2 regions of the Kitasatospora sp. NPDC127067 genome follow, and region 2 is predicted to be linked to the other one. Evidence: predicted binding sites of a transcription regulator. Region 2 holds the regulator's gene; the other holds the start of a gene.
What was found. The regulator HrcA, encoded in region 2, represses chaperone genes, less so after heat shock. The targets are predictions, from matches to a motif close to TTNGCACTCNGNNNNNCNGAGTGCNAA.
Positions count from the first base shown of each region.

Region 1 (7,640 bases), on a different contig from region 2:
ACCTCGCCGTCCTCGGCGGCAGCCCCGAGGCGTACGCGGCGTACGCGGCCGCCGTCCGCGAGGAGTACGGCTTCGTCCCCGCGCCGGACTTCTCGGCCGGCCGGGCCGCCGTCCTGCGCCACCTGCTCGCCCTGCCCGCGCTCTACCGCACCCCCGCCGCCCGCGAGCGCTTCACGGCCGCCGCGCGGACCAATCTGACGGCCGAACTCGGCGCCCTCTGACGCCCGTCAGCCCCGCCGCGCGAGCACCCGGTCCGCGGCGGCCATTCCCGCCAGCACCGCGGGCAGGCGACCCACCACGGCCCACCACGCGTCCTGGCCGGCCCCCGACAGCTCCACCGCGGCCCACCACAGCCCGAGCCCGCAGCACCCGCCCACCGCACCCCACACCCAGCGCCTCATGCCGCCACCGTACGCACGGGTCTACGCGAGCTTCCCCACGGGTGCCACCACCGCGCCCTGCTTGCCGCACACCCAGTGCGGGTCCGGCCCCAGCTCGGGCTCCACGCCGAGGGCGTGCGGGTCCCCGTCGGCCGCGCAGTCGGCGCACAGCGGCCAGCGCCCGTACGCCTCCAGCAGCGCGTCCTGGACGTCCTGGGCGACCAGCCCGAGCACGTACTCGGTGCCGTCCGGCCACTGCTCCAGCCACCAGCGGCGGTGCGTCACGGCCTGCTCCACCAGCGAGACGACGGCGGCGTCCGCCACGTCCCGCGCGGTGAGGTCGGCCAGGATCAGTGCCCGCGCGTTGTGCAGGGCGGTCTCGATGTCGTCAGCAGCCATCCGTCCATTCTCCGTCGACACGTCCGGAACGCCGAAACGCCCGGAACGCCGAAACGCCGTGTGGGCGGCCCCCCGAAGGGAACCGCCCACACGGACGAGGTCCAACCGATCCGATCGAAGCGATCAGGATCAGAAGTCCATGTCACCGCCCGGCATGCCGCCGCCGGCGGCCGCGGCGGCCTTCTCCGGCTTGTCGGCGATGACGGCCTCGGTGGTGAGGAACAGCGCCGCGATGGAGGCGGCGTTCTGCAGCGCGGAGCGGGTGACCTTGGCCGGGTCGATGATGCCCTCGGCGATCAGGTCGACGTAGGTGTTGGTGGCCGCGTTCAGGCCGTGACCGGCGGGGAGGTTGCGCACCTTCTCCACCACGACGCCACCCTCCAGGCCGGCGTTGGTCGCGATCTGCTTGATCGGGGCCTCCAGCGCGACCTTGACGATGTTGGCACCGGTGGCCTCGTCGCCGTCCAGCTCCAGCTTGTCGAAGGCGACACCGGCCTGCAGCAGGGCGACGCCACCACCGGCGACGATGCCCTCCTCGACGGCGGCCTTGGCGTTGCGGACGGCGTCCTCGATGCGGTGCTTGCGCTCCTTGAGCTCCACCTCGGTGGCCGCGCCGGCCTTGATGACGGCCACGCCGCCGGCCAGCTTGGCGAGGCGCTCCTGGAGCTTCTCGCGGTCGTAGTCCGAGTCGCTGTTCTCGATCTCGGCGCGGATCTGGTTGACGCGGCCCGCGACCTGCTCGCTGTCGCCGCCACCGTCGACGATGGTGGTCTCGTCCTTGGTGATGACCACCTTGCGGGCGGTGCCCAGCAGGTCGATGCCGGCGTTCTCCAGCTTGAGGCCGACCTCCTCGGAGATGACGGTGCCACCGGTGAGGATGGCGATGTCGCCGAGCATGGCCTTGCGGCGGTCACCGAAGCCCGGGGCCTTGACGGCGACGGACTTGAAGGTGCCACGGATCTTGTTCACGACCAGGGTCGACAGGGCCTCGCCCTCGACGTCCTCGGCGATGATGACCAGCGGCTTGCCGCTCTGCATGACCTTCTCCAGCAGCGGGAGCAGGTCCTTGACCGAGCCGATCTTGGAGTTGGCGATGAGGATGTACGGGTCCTCGAACGTCGCCTCCATGCGCTCCAGGTCGGTGGCGAAGTAGGCGGAGATGTAGCCCTTGTCGAAGCGCATGCCCTCGGTGAGCTCAAGCTCCAGACCGAAGGTGTTGCTCTCCTCGACGGTGATGACGCCTTCCTTGCCGACCTTGTCCATGGCCTCGGCGATCAGCTCGCCGATCTGGGTGTCGGCGGCCGAGATGGAGGCGGTGGAGGCGATCTGCTCCTTGGTCTCCACGTCCTTGGCCTGGGCCAGCAGCTGGTCCGAGACGGCGGCGACGGCCTTCTCGATGCCGCGCTTCAGGGCCATCGGGTTGGCGCCGGCGGCGACGTTGCGCAGACCCTCGCGAACCAGGGCCTGGGCGAGCACGGTAGCGGTGGTGGTGCCGTCACCCGCGACGTCGTCCGTCTTCTTGGCGACCTCCTTGACGAGCTCCGCACCGATCTTCTCGTACGGGTCCTCGAGCTCGATCTCCTTGGCGATGGAGACACCGTCGTTGGTGATCGTGGGGGCGCCCCACTTCTTCTCCAGCACGACGTTGCGGCCCTTGGGGCCGAGCGTGACCTTCACCGCGTCGGCGAGCTGGTTCATGCCACGCTCAAGGCCGCGGCGAGCTTCCTCATCAAAGGCGATGATCTTGGCCATCAGAAGTGGTCCTCCGGGACACGGTCGACTGCTCGGACCAAGGGGTGCCCGCGACGGACGGCCCTGGTGCGCGGAGGTCCATTCCCTCCGCTCCCGGGGGCCTCACCGACCCGGTCCGCTGTCACTCTCACACTGTGAGTGCTAACGCCAATGATTAGCACTCCGGGTGGGCGAGTGCAAGCCCAATCGGCAATCCGCGAGCCGCCGCCGGGGCCGCCCGGGAACGCCGACGGGCCCGTGCGACACGAGTCGCACGGGCCCGTCGAGAAGCGAGAGGTCACCAGCCGCAGGGCCGCGCCGAGCTCCTGGGGTCGGAAGGGGTCAGACCGCGGCGCGGACCATGTCCGCCTGCGGGCCCTTCTGTCCCTGAGAGATCTCGAACTCGACCCGCTGGCCCTCCTCGAGGGTGCGGTAGCCGTCCATCTGGATCGCGCTGTAGTGGACGAAGACGTCCGCACCACCGTCGACCGCGATGAAGCCGTAGCCCTTCTCCGCGTTGAACCACTTGACGGTGCCCTGAGCCATTCCGAACTCCCCTAGTGCTGTGCTGGCCCTTCACGCGCCCGCAGGTCGCGGGCCCGGGTTGGTTGAAGGCCGGCCCGGGGAACCCCCCCTGGGCGCAGCCGTGCACGCCGCAACCCTCCGTGCAGGACGCCAGGCGGCTTCCGGCGAGCGGGTGATTGCGTCGACCGCCGCTGAATGTATCCGGATCGACGCCCTCTGCAACAGGGCCAACCACCGGTAATTCCGCCTCGATGTCAAGGGACAGGACGGGCCGAATCGGAATAATCTCGGCATTTCACGCCGGACATAGCGGACGAATTACTCAAATGTCCGCGGGAATTCTGACATCCGCCTGACATGTTTCACGGGCCGGTCCCGCCGGCCGGACGCCCCCGGGCCGAGCACTGCGGGGGCCGAAAGGGAAACCCTGTTCCCAACCGAGCCACACTCTACTCCGACTCGACCGGGAAATATTCCGGCCGGAATGCCAGCGGGGGGGCCCGCCCCACGGGCACCCGCAAACCGGAAGCGCGGGGCCCGCCGGGGGGGGGGGCGGGGGGCGGTGGGGGGGGGGCGCCGCTGCGCCCCCGCCGCGCGGCGGTTGTGAGCCCGTGGGCCGGTCCGGTTCCGAGCGGTCCGGCCCACGGGCAGCCTGGGTGGAGGTCAGCCCTCCAGGGCGGCGCGCGCGTCCACGAAGGCCGCCACGGCGCGCTCGACGTCCTCGGTGGAGTGCGCCGCGGACAGCTGCACCCGGATCCGGGCCTGGCCGTGCGGCACCACCGGGTAGGAGAAGCCGATCACGTACACGCCGCGCTCCAGCAGCAGCTCGGCGAGCCGGCCGGCCTCGGCCGCGTCGCCGATCATCACCGGGGCGATCGGGTGGTCGCCGGGCAGGATCTCGAACCCGGCCTCGGTCATCTTCGTCCGGAACAGCGCGGTGTTGGCCGCGAGCCGCTCGCGCAGCTCGTTGGACTTCTCGACCAGGTCGAGCACCTTGAGCGAGGCGGCCGCGATCACCGGGGCCAGCGAGTTGGAGAACAGGTACGGGCGGGAGCGCTGGCGCAGCAGGGCGACGATCTCCCGGCGGGCGGCCACGTAGCCGCCGGAGGCACCGCCGAGCGCCTTGCCGAGGGTGCCGGTGATGATGTCCACGCGGTCCATCACGCCGTGCAGCTCCGGGGTGCCCCGGCCGCCCGCGCCGACGAAGCCGACGGCGTGCGAGTCGTCCACCATGACCATGGCGTCGTAGCGGTCGGCCAGGTCGCAGATCTCGCGCAGCGGGGCGACGTAGCCGTCCATCGAGAACACGCCGTCGGTGACGATCAGGCGGCGGCGGGCGTCCTGGGTGTCCTGGAGCTGCTTCTCCAGGTCGGCCAGGTCACGGTTGGCGTAGCGGTGGCGGCGGGCCTTGCTGAGCCGGATGCCGTCGATGATGCTGGCGTGGTTCAGCGCGTCGGAGATGACGGCGTCGCGGTCGTCCAGCAGGGTCTCGAAGACACCGCCGTTGGCGTCGAAGCAGGAGGAGTAGAGGATCGTGTCCTCCTGGCCGAGGAAGGCCGAGAGGCGGTCCTCCAGCTCCTTGTGGACGTCCTGGGTGCCGCAGATGAAGCGGACCGAGGCCATTCCGTAGCCCCAGCGGTCCAGGGCGTCCTTGGCCGCGGCGAGCACCTCGGGGTGGTCGGCCAGGCCGAGGTAGTTGTTGGCACAGAAGTTCAGCACCTCGCCCGGGCGGCCGCCGCCGGTCACGGTGACGGCGGCGCTCTGCGGGCTTCCGATCACCCGCTCGGGCTTGAACAGGCCGGCCTCGCGGATCTCGTCCAGGGTGGCGGCGACGTCGGCACGCACGTTGTCGAACACTGCGGTCTCCTAAGCAGTTCGGCGGGAGCAGTTCGGCGGGGCTGGGGCGGGCTCAGGCGGTCCAGTCGAGGATGATCTTGCCGCAGTTGCCGCCCGCGGCGTCGTCGAAGGCGGCCTCGAAGTCGGTGGCGGCGTAGCGGCCGGTGATCACCGGGCTGAGGTCCAGGCCGCCCTCCAGCAGCACGGACATCGCGTACCAGGTCTCGAACATCTCGCGGCCGTAGATGCCCTTGATGGTGATCATCGACGTGACGATCGAGGCCCAGTCCACCGGGAACTGCTCGGCGGGCAGGCCGAGCATGGCGATCTTCCCGCCGTGGGTCATGTTGGCGATCATCGACTGCATCGCCTCGGGACGGCCGGACATCTCCAGGCCGACGTCGAAGCCCTCGCGCAGGCCCAGCTTCTGCTGGCCCTCCTCGATGGTGTGCTCGGAGACGTCGAGCGCCAGCGTCACACCGACCCGGCGGGCCAGGTCGAGGCGGTACGGGGAGACGTCGGTGATCATCACGTTGCGGGCGCCGGCGTGCTTGGCCACGGCGGCGGCCATGATGCCGATCGGGCCGGCGCCGGTGACCAGCACGTCCTCGCCGACCAGCGGGAAGGACAGCGCGGTGTGCACGGCGTTGCCGAACGGGTCGAAGATCGCGGCCACGTCCAGGTCGACCGGCACCCGGTGCACCCAGACGTTGGAGGCGGGCAGGGCCACGTACTCGGCGAAGGCGCCGTCACGGTTGACGCCCAGGCCGACGGTGTTGCGGCACAGGTGGCGGCGGCCGGCCAGGCAGTTGCGGCACTTGCCGCAGACCAGGTGGCCCTCGCCGCTGACCAGGTCGCCGACCGCGATGTCCGCGACGCCGGCGCCGAGCTCGGCGACCTCGCCGACGAACTCGTGGCCCAGCACCAGCGGGGTCCTGATGGTCTGCTGGGCCCAGCCGTCCCACTTGCGGATGTGCAGGTCGGTGCCGCAGATGCCGGTCCGCAGCACCTTGATCAGCACCTCGCCGGGGCCGATCTCGGGCTTCGGGACATCGATCATCCAGAGGCCGGGCTCGGCCTGCTGCTTGACGAGTGCCTTCACGGCAACGGCTCCTGACGTGCGCGGGGACGGCCTTCGGGGGTCGGGCAGGCCGAGGGGCCCGGTTCGGCCGTTCCTGACGGTCGCACTCCGGGCAGGCAGAAATCTGCCTGGTCGGATGGGGTGCGGTCCATCGAGGAATTCTTAAGGGCGGCCACAGCTGGGCTGAACGATCGTGCCCGAGCAGCGGCCGACGGCGGGTGCGGCATGCCGGTGCTCACCCGTCCGGCCGAGCGCGGGGCGGCCGCCGCGACACCGTCCGACGGGACGCCGGCCGGGGTTGCGCGATGCCGCCGCGGGTGGGTGGCACGGGCCGCCAGCCGGACGCGGCACCCGGCTGAGCGCACTCCCGTTCGGTCCAGCCGGGCCTCGACCCGCGCGCGCCCGCACGGCGGCGGTGCTTACGGTGGCGACGCTCCCCCGCGGCCCCGTGGAGCAGCGCCCCGGCCTGCCCGGGCAGCGCTCCGGGGCCCTTCGCCAAGGGGCCGTCCGCCCCAGAGAGGCGTCTGCGCCGATGACCGACACCCGACGGCCCCGACCGGCCGTTCCCCGCTCCGTGCGGGTCCCCTGCTCTCCGCGCCCGGCCGTTCCGCGGTCCGTACGGGTGGCCTCCGCCGCCCTCGCGCTGAGCGGCCTGCTCGCCGTCCCCGCCTGCTCCGGGGACGCCGGGCCCGCGCGGCAGGCCGGTCCGGCCGTCACCGCCGAACCGGCCGCGCTCAGCCCGACCGCCACGGCGACCGGCAGCCCCACCAGCGCGGTGGTGCCGCTCACCCCGGACGTCACGAGCCGTCTGGACGACGCGATCAAGCAGGTGATGAGCGAGGTCTCCATCCCCGGGGTGATCGTCGGCTACACCACCCCCGACGGCAGCTACCAGCGCACCTTCGGCGTCGCCGACAAGAATTCCGGGACGCCGATGTCGCCCAACCTGTACATGCGGATCGGCAGCGTGTCCAAGACCTTCACCGCCACCGGCGTCCTGCGGCTGGTGGACCAGGGCAAGGTGGGCCTGGACGACCCGATCTCCAAGTACGTCCCGAACGTGCCCGGCGGTGACGGCATCACCCTGCGCGAGCTCGGCGAGATGCGCAGCGGCCTGTTCAACTACACCCTGGACTCCGGCTTCCAGCAGGCGTTCCTCGGCGACCCCAACCAGCCGTTCACGCCGGACCAGCTGCTCGCGTACGCGTTCAAGCACCCGGCGAACTTCGCGCCGAACGCCCAGTTCGAGTACTCCAACACCAACCTGATCCTGCTCGGCCTGGTGGTCGAGAAGGTCGGCGGGCAGCCGCTCCAGGACTTCCTGAACCAGCAGGTGTTCACCCCGGCCGGGCTCTCCAAGACCAGCCTGCCGACCGACGCGGCCTTCCCGGACCCGCACGCCCACGGCTACACCAACCAGACGGCCAGCGGCGCGGTCGAGGACGCCACCACCTGGAACCCGTCCTGGGGCTGGGCGGCCGGCGCCGTCATCTCCAGCCTCACCGACCTTCAGACCTGGTCGAAGGTGCTGGCCACCGGCGAGCCGCTGCTCAAGCCCGCCACCCAGGCGGAGCGGCTGAAGTTCGTGCCGGTCGGGCCGACCCCCGACCTCGGCTACGGCTTCGGGGTGTTCACCACCCACGGGTGGATCGGCCACAACGGCTCGCTGCCCGGGTACGAGAGCGTGG
Region 1 covers NZ_JBHXEM010000003.1:473-8,112, reverse strand. Annotated here, with positions in the region: gene ACFWJ4_RS01925 (hypothetical protein) at 1-221, shown strand, start outside; gene ACFWJ4_RS01920 (hypothetical protein) at 228-401, opposite strand; gene ACFWJ4_RS01915 (hypothetical protein) at 423-779, opposite strand; gene groL (chaperonin GroEL) at 909-2,531, opposite strand; gene ACFWJ4_RS01905 (cold-shock protein) at 2,853-3,056, opposite strand; gene ACFWJ4_RS01900 (glycine C-acetyltransferase) at 3,699-4,892, opposite strand; gene tdh (L-threonine 3-dehydrogenase) at 4,945-5,973, opposite strand; gene ACFWJ4_RS01890 (serine hydrolase domain-containing protein) at 6,575-7,640, shown strand, end outside.
Region 1: the regulator HrcA is predicted to act here: its motif matches at 2,686-2,712, upstream of groL (chaperonin GroEL).

Region 2 (7,640 bases):
AACTGCCCGTCCAGCTCCGCGTGGACGCGGACGAACTCGTCCCGGCCCAGCCACAGCTTGCCGGCCCGCCCGCCCCGGTACCGCTTCCACCAGGCCGGGTCGCGACCGTTGACGCTGCTCAGCAGCACCCGGTCCCCGCCCGGCTCGAAGGCGAGCCCGCCGACCGGCCCGTACGGCAGCCGCTGCGGCTCGCCGCCGTCCAGCGGCACGGCGTGCGCCCAGGTGCGGCGGAAACTGGCCTCGCCCGCGGCGGTGGCGGCGATCGGGCGGCCGTCGGCGGTCCAGCCGAGCACCCGGGTCTGGTGGCTGCCCCAGTGGGTGAGCCGACGCGACGGGCCGCCGTCCACCGGCACCACGTGCACCTCGGGCGCGCCGTCCCGGGTGGAGGTGAAGGCGAGGTGCCGCCCGTCCGGGGAGAACCTCGGGTGGTGGACCGGCAGGTGGTCCGCCGTCAGCCGCCAGGCCCGGCCGCCGTCCAGCGGGGCGAGCCAGAGGTCGTCCTCGGCGACGAAGGCGACCAGGTCGCCGTGCAGGTGGGGATGGCGCAGGTAGGCGCCCGCCGAGCTGTTCGAGGAGGTGCTCAGGGAGTCCGTCACCCGGCCAGCCTAAGCAGGTGCGCGTACGATCCGCGCCGTTTTTCCCAGACTTCCGGCGCCGCCCGCGGAGGGCTGTTAGGCCCTCCCGGGAACCGCCCCGCAGGCCGCCCCGGCCGCCTGCACGGCCGCCATCACGGCAGCTGTCACGGCCGCCGTCACGACCAGCGGCCGGTGCGCCCGAGCAGCAGCGCGCCGGCGGCCACCCCGGCGGTCGAGGTGCGCAGCACCGAGGAGCCCAGCCGGTACGGCTTGGCGCCCGCCTCGGCGAAGGCGGCCAGCTCCTCCGGGGAGACCCCGCCCTCGGGGCCGACCACCAGCACGATGTCCCCGCCCTCCGGCAGCCCGGCGTGCGCCAGCGGCTCGGCGCCCTCCTCGTGCAGCACGGCGGCGAACGCGGCCCGCGCCAGCACCGGCGCCAGCTGCCGGGTGGTCATCGGCTCGCGGACCTCGGGGAAGCGCAGCCGGCGGGACTGCTTGCCCGCCTCCCGGGCGGTGGCCCGCCACTTGGCGAGCGCCTTGGCGCCGCGCTCGCCCTTCCACTGGGTGATGCAGCGCGAGGCGGACCACGGGACCACCACGTCCACGCCGACCTCGGTCATCGTCTCCACGGCCAGCTCGCCGCGGTCGCCCTTGGGCAGCGCCTGGACGACCACGATCCGCGGCGCGGGCTCCGGCTCCCGGCGCACGGCGGCGACCGTCACGTCGATCGCGTCCTTGCCGAGCACCTCGGCGACCGTGCCGTCCACCCCGAGTCCCAGCCCGTCGGCCAGGGTGACCGCCTCGCCCGGCTCCAGCCGCTTCACCGCGGCCGCGTGCCGCCCCTCCGGGCCGTCCAGGCGCACCACGGCCCCGGGCACGGCGGCGGCGATCCGCTCGGTCTCGACGACGAAGACGGGCGCGGTCATGACGGGGGAACCTCCAGGAGTGGGACGGGAACACGGAAGGGGTGCCGGGATCCCCCGGCACCCCTCCGCGGACGACTACCGGCCGTTGAAGGCGTCCTTCAGGCGGGAGAACAGGCCCTGCTGGCCCGGCGCGAACTGGCCGGACGGCTGCTCCTCGCCGCGCAGCACCGCGAGGCGGCGCAGCAGCTCCTCCTGCTCGGCGTCGAGCTTGGTGGGCGTCTTCACCTCGACGTGCACTATCAGGTCGCCCCGGCCGCCGCCGCGCAGGTGGGTGATGCCCCGGCCGTGCAGCGGGATCGACTGGCCGGACTGGGTGCCGGGCCGGATGTCGACCTCCTCCAGGCCGTCCAGGGTCTGCAGCGGCACCCGGGTGCCGAGCGAGGCCGCCGTCATCGGGATGGTGACGGTGCAGTGCAGGTCGTCCCCGCGCCGCTGGAAGATGGCGTGGGTGGTCTCGGCGATCTCGACGTACAGGTCGCCGGCCGGGCCGCCGCCGGGGCCGACCTCGCCCTCGCCGGCCAGCTGGATCCGGGTGCCGTTGTCGACCCCGGCCGGGATCTTGACGGTCAGGGTGCGGCGGGCGCGCACGCGGCCGTCGCCGGCGCACTCCGGGCACGGGGTCGGCACGACGGTGCCGAAGCCCTGGCACTGCGGGCAGGGGCGGGAGGTCATGACCTGGCCCAGGAAGGACCGGGTGACCTGGGAGACCTCGCCCTTGCCCCGGCACATGTCACAGGTCTGCGCCGAGGTGCCGGGGGCCGCGCCCTCGCCGCTGCAGGTGGTGCAGGTGACGGCGGTGTCGACCTGGAGTTCCTTGGTGGTGCCGAACGCGGCCTCCTCCAGGGTGATCTCCAGCCGGATCATGGCGTCCTGGCCGCGGCGGGTGCGCGAGCGCGGGCCGCGCTGGCCGGCCGCGGCGCCGAAGAAGGCGTCCATGATGTCGGAGAAGCCGAAGCCCGCCGCGCCGGCACCGAAGCCGCCGGCACCGCCGCCGCCCGGGGACAGCGGGTCCCCGCCGAGGTCGTAGACCTGACGCTTCTGCGGGTCGGAGAGCACCTCGTAGGCGGCGTTGATCTCCTTGAACCGCTCCTGCGTCTTCGGGTCCGGGTTGACGTCCGGGTGCAGTTCGCGTGCCAGGCGCCGGAACGCCTTCTTGATCTCGTCCTGCCCCGCATCCCGTCGGACGCCGAGTACCGCGTAGTAGTCCGTGGCCACCAAATGCTCCGCTTGTTCCGCCTGTAGTAGTGCTGCGACTGGACGCCACCGTTAAAAATTTTAACGGTGGCTCTTGCTAGGACTCTGCCAGGATCTGGCCCACGTACCGTGCCACCGCTCGCACCGCCCCCATTGTGCCGGGGTAGTCCATCCGGGTCGGACCGATCACACCCAGTTTCGCCACGCTCTCGTCGCCCGAACCGTAGCCGACCGAAACGATCGAGGTGGAATTCAGCCCTTCATAGGCGTTCTCCCGCCCGATCCGGACCGTCATCGCGGCGTCCGCGGTCTCACCCAGGAGGCGGAGCAGGATGACCTGCTCCTCCAGGGCCTCCAGCACCGGCTGGATGGTGAGCGGGAAGTCGTGCCCGAAGCGGGTCAGGTTGGCCGTGCCGGCCAGCATGATCCGCTCCTCGTTCTGCTCGGCGAGCGTCTCGAACAGGGTCGCCAGGACCGTGCTGACCGTCGGCCGGTCGGCCTGCTCGAACAGCGCCGGCAGCTCCTCCAGCAGCCCCGGGACCTCCGGGAGGCGCCGGCCGGCGGCTCTCGCGTTGATCCGGGCCCGCAGGTCCGCCAGCACCGTCTCGCCGACCGAGCCCGGGCAGTCGACCATCCGCTGCTCGACCCGGCCGGTGTTGGTGATCAGTACCAGCATCACCTTGGCCGGGGCCAGCGCCACCAGCTCGATGTGCCGGACGGTGGAGCGCGTCAGCGAGGGGTACTGCACCACCGCGACCTGCCGGGTCAGCTGGGCGAGCAGCCGCACGGTGCGGGCGACCACGTCGTCCAGGTCGACCGCGCCGTCCAGGAAGTGCCGGATGGCCCGGCGCTCGGGGGCGCTCATCGGCTTGATCTCGGCGAGCTTGTCGACGAAGAGGCGGTACCCCTTGTCGGTCGGGATGCGGCCGGCACTGGTGTGCGGCTGGTGGATGTAGCCCTCCTCCTCCAGCGCCGCCATGTCGTTGCGGACGGTCGCCGGCGAGACCCCGAGGTTGTGCCGTTCCACCAGGGCCTTGGAGCCGACCGGCTCCTCGGTGCCCACGTAGTCCTGCACGATCGCGCGGAGTACGGCGAGCTTGCGTTCGTCCAGCTGGCGGACCTCACCGGCCATGGGGCACGCACCTCCGTCTTCGCACGTTGTCCGACTGTGTCCCTCGCTGCTGCGGGCCGCTCCGAGAGGCCCCCGGTCTTGGCACTCTGAACGTACGAGTGCCAGAACCGTACCTGCCAGTGTAAGGCCCGGGTCCTACGGCAGGAACGGCCCGAGGGGCGTGATCCTCCCCGCAGTTCCGGACACGGCCCGCGGGGCCCCGGCGGTTCGATCCTCCCGGCACCGGGGTGGTGCCGGGAGGCCGTCCGGGTGGCAGCATCGAAAGCGACGGCGAACGGAGGAGCAAGCGATGTCGAGCTCGGGCCAGCACACCCGTTTCGCGCCCGACCGCGGCCTGACCGGCCGCATGGTCGCGACGATGTTCGTGATCGGGTTGCTGTACGTCGGTTTCACCGGCCTGCTGATCGCGCTGCTGCGCGGCGCCTGGCCACTGATCGTCCTGATCTCCGGCGGGCTGTTCGTGGCCCAGTTCTGGTTCAGCGACAAGATCACCGAACGGGCGATGGGCGCCCGCCAGGTGTCCCCGGAACAGTTCCCCCAACTCCACGGCACCGTCGACCGGCTCTGCGCCCTGGCCGACATGCCCAAACCTCGGGTGGCGGTCGCCGACAACGACATGCCGAACGCCTTCGCCACCGGCCGCAACCCGCAGAACGCGGTGATCTGCGTGACCACCGGACTGCTGCGCCGGCTCGAACCGGAGGAGCTGGAGGGAGTCCTCGCGCACGAGCTGTCGCACGTCGCCCACCGGGACGTCGCGGTGATGACGATCGCCGGGTTCCTCGGCGTCCTCGCCGGGGCGATGACCCGGATCGCCGTGTACGGCGGGTTCATGGGCGGCGGGCGCAACAACAACGACCAGAACGCCGCCATCCTGGCGCTGATCATCCCGCTGGTGTCGATCGTCGTCTACGCGATCAGCTTCCTGCTCACCCGGCTGCTCTCCCGCTACCGAGAACTGGCCGCCGACCGGGCCGCCGCCCAGCTCACCGGCCGGCCCAGCGCCCTGGCCTCGGCGCTCACCAAGGTGACCGGGCAGATCGCGGCCATCCCCAGCAAGGACCTGCGCCAGGCGCAGCCGTACAACGCCTTCTACTTCGCCCCCGCGCTGAGCGCCCGGGAGGCCGCCTCGCAGCTGTTCTCCACCCACCCCAGCCTGGAGAAGCGGCTGGAGCAGCTGGCGAGGATCTCCGAGCAGCTCGGCCACTGAACCCGCCGAGCCCCTGACGCGAAAGGACCGCCGTGGGAATCCTGGACACCCTGTTCGGCCGCACCAAGCCCGTCAAGCCCGACCTCGACCAGCTGTTCGGCGTGCCGTCCGCCGCGCTCACCCTGGAGGCCGGGGCCGGGTTCACCCCCACCGGGCTCGGCTCGGTCTGCTTCGCGGCCGTCGAGGGCGCGGCCTTCGTCCAGGTCGAGCAGCAGGTCCGGGCCCTGCTGGACGCCGACACCGAGCGCGGCGGCGTCCCGGTGGAGGCCTCCAAGGACGACTACGGCTACTCCTGGCTGCTCGCCCGGCACCGGCCCGAGGAACTGCCGGAGCTGGTCAACGACCTGCACGCGGTCAACAGCGAGCTGGAGGCGAACGGCTTCGGGCCGCAGCTGCTCTGCTCGCTGGTCGGCTTCCGCGATCCGCAGGGGCGGTCGCTGGCCCTGGTCTACCTCTACAAGCGCGGCACGTTCTACCCCTTCGCCCCGATGCCCGGCGGCGGGGAGAAGCGCAACAGCCCGCTGGAACTGCAGGTCAACGCGATGCTGGGGAACGACCTGCGGCTGGAGAAGGACCTGAGCCGCTGGTTCCCGGTCTGGGGCGCGCCGGGCCTCTGACACACCGTCCGCCGTCCCTATGATCACCCGTATGCGCAGCCGCCAGTACGGACCCGACCTGACCCCGCCGTGGAAGAACCAGCAGCCCGCCCCGGAGGTACCCGCCGAGCGGGACCTGGTGGTCGAGGAGGCGGCGACCGGCTTCTGCGGGGCGGTGGTGCGCTGCGAGAAGACCGCCGAGGGGTTCACCGTCACCCTGGAGGACCGGTTCGGCAAGCACCGGGTGTTCCCGCTGGTGCCGCGCGGCTTCCTGCTGGAGGGCCGGGCGGTCACCCTGGTCCGCCCGGCCGGCCCGGCTCCCGCCCGGACGCCGGGCCGCACCGCCTCCGGCTCCGTCGCCGTCCCGAACGCCCGCGCCCGGGTCGCCCGCGAGTCCCGGATCTACGTCGAGGGCCGGCACGACGCCGAGCTGGTCGAGCGGGTCTGGGGCGACGACCTGCGGATCGAGGGCGTCGTCGTCGAGTACCTGCGCGGCATCGACGACCTGCCCGCGATCGTCGCCGACTTCGCCCCCGGCCCCGGCCGCCGCCTCGGCGTCCTGGTCGACCACCTGCTGCCGGGGACCAAGGAGCACCGCATCGCCGCCCAGGTCACCGGCGACTCGGTGCTGGTCGTCGGCCACCCCTACATCGACATCTGGCAGGCCGTGAAGCCCTCCAGCGTGGGCATCCCCGGCTGGCCCGCCGTCCCGCGGGGCGAGGACTGGAAGGAGGGCACCTGCCGCCGCCTCGGCTGGCCGGTGGACACCCCGGCGGCCTGGAAGCACATCCTGTCGAAGGTGAACAGCTACAAGGACCTGGAGCCCGAACTGCTGGGCCGGGTGGAGGAGTTGATCGACTTCACGGCCCTGCCGGGTCAGGAGTAGGTCCGGAACTCCGAGGTGTCCAGCGTGATGTCGAGCAGATCCAGCGGAATCGACTCGCCGAACTTCGCGGTCCGCTCAACCGCGTAGTCCGGCAGCCCGGAGGCCGCCGCTCGACTCGGCTCGGTGAGCAGCACACAGACACCCTTGATCGGGTCGACAATCAGATATGCGGGAATCTGGCCCTCTGCATAGAGCTCCCGCTTGGTCCGGTAGTCGCGAAGCACGCTGGTCTTCGAAACCACCTCGACCGCCAGGGTGACCGCAAGCGCGGGCAACAGCCGACCGCTCTCCTCCGCAGCCCCCCGCTCAAACACGACCAGGTCCGGCTGCGGCTCACTGGCCTCGCGGGGAAAGGCCACATCCTGCGTGGTCAGTGCATTCCACCGGGTGTACGGCGTCTGGTGCTGGATGGCCCGGATGATGAGGTTGTGGACCATGTCAGGCCCGGCCATCATCACGATTTCCCCCCTGATGAGTTCGGCCTTGACGCCTTCCGGCACCTCCAGGTTCTCGAAGATCCCGGTCATCCGATCACCGATGGCGGTCATCGCACGTTCCCTCCGACGGCTGACACCCACGTTAACGAATGTCAGTCGACCAGGTCACGTACAACCGCGTCGGCCAACAGCCGTCCCTGCAAGGTCAGTGCGGCGCGGCCCCGCTCGTAGGGCCCGGCGGCGAGGAGGCCGTCGGCGAGGTGCCGGTCCGCCGCCTTGCGGCCGGTGTCGGTGAGCAGGTCCAGGGGGATGCCGTCGACCAGGCGCAGCTCCAGGAGGATCCGCTCGACGCGGCGGTCCTCCTCGGCCAGCACCTCGCGCGCCAGCGCCGGGGTGCGCTGCTCGGCGAGGGCCTGCGCGTAGGCGGCGGGGTGCTTGGCGTTCCACCAGCGGACGCCGCCGACGTGGCTGTGGGCGCCGGGGCCTGCGCCCCACCAGTCGGCGCCGGTCCAGTACAGCTCGTTGTGGCGGCAGCGGCCCTCGGGGGCGGTGGCCCAGTTGGAGACCTCGTACCAGGAGTAGCCGGCGGCGGCGAGCGCCTCCTCGGCGATCAGGTAGCGGTCGGCGTGCACGTCGTCGTCGATCATCGGCAGTTCGCCGCGCTTGACCCGGGCGGCGAGCCGG
Region 2 covers NZ_JBHXEM010000021.1:14,854-22,493, reverse strand. Annotated here, with positions in the region: gene ACFWJ4_RS11895 (PDZ domain-containing protein) at 1-596, opposite strand, end outside; gene ACFWJ4_RS11890 (16S rRNA (uracil(1498)-N(3))-methyltransferase) at 752-1,501, opposite strand; gene dnaJ (molecular chaperone DnaJ) at 1,577-2,716, opposite strand; gene hrcA (heat-inducible transcriptional repressor HrcA) at 2,793-3,827, opposite strand; gene htpX (zinc metalloprotease HtpX) at 4,117-5,037, shown strand; gene ACFWJ4_RS11870 (hypothetical protein) at 5,070-5,654, shown strand; gene ACFWJ4_RS11865 (DUF3097 domain-containing protein) at 5,686-6,519, shown strand; gene ACFWJ4_RS11860 (Uma2 family endonuclease) at 6,510-7,067, opposite strand; gene hemW (radical SAM family heme chaperone HemW) at 7,109-7,640, opposite strand, start outside.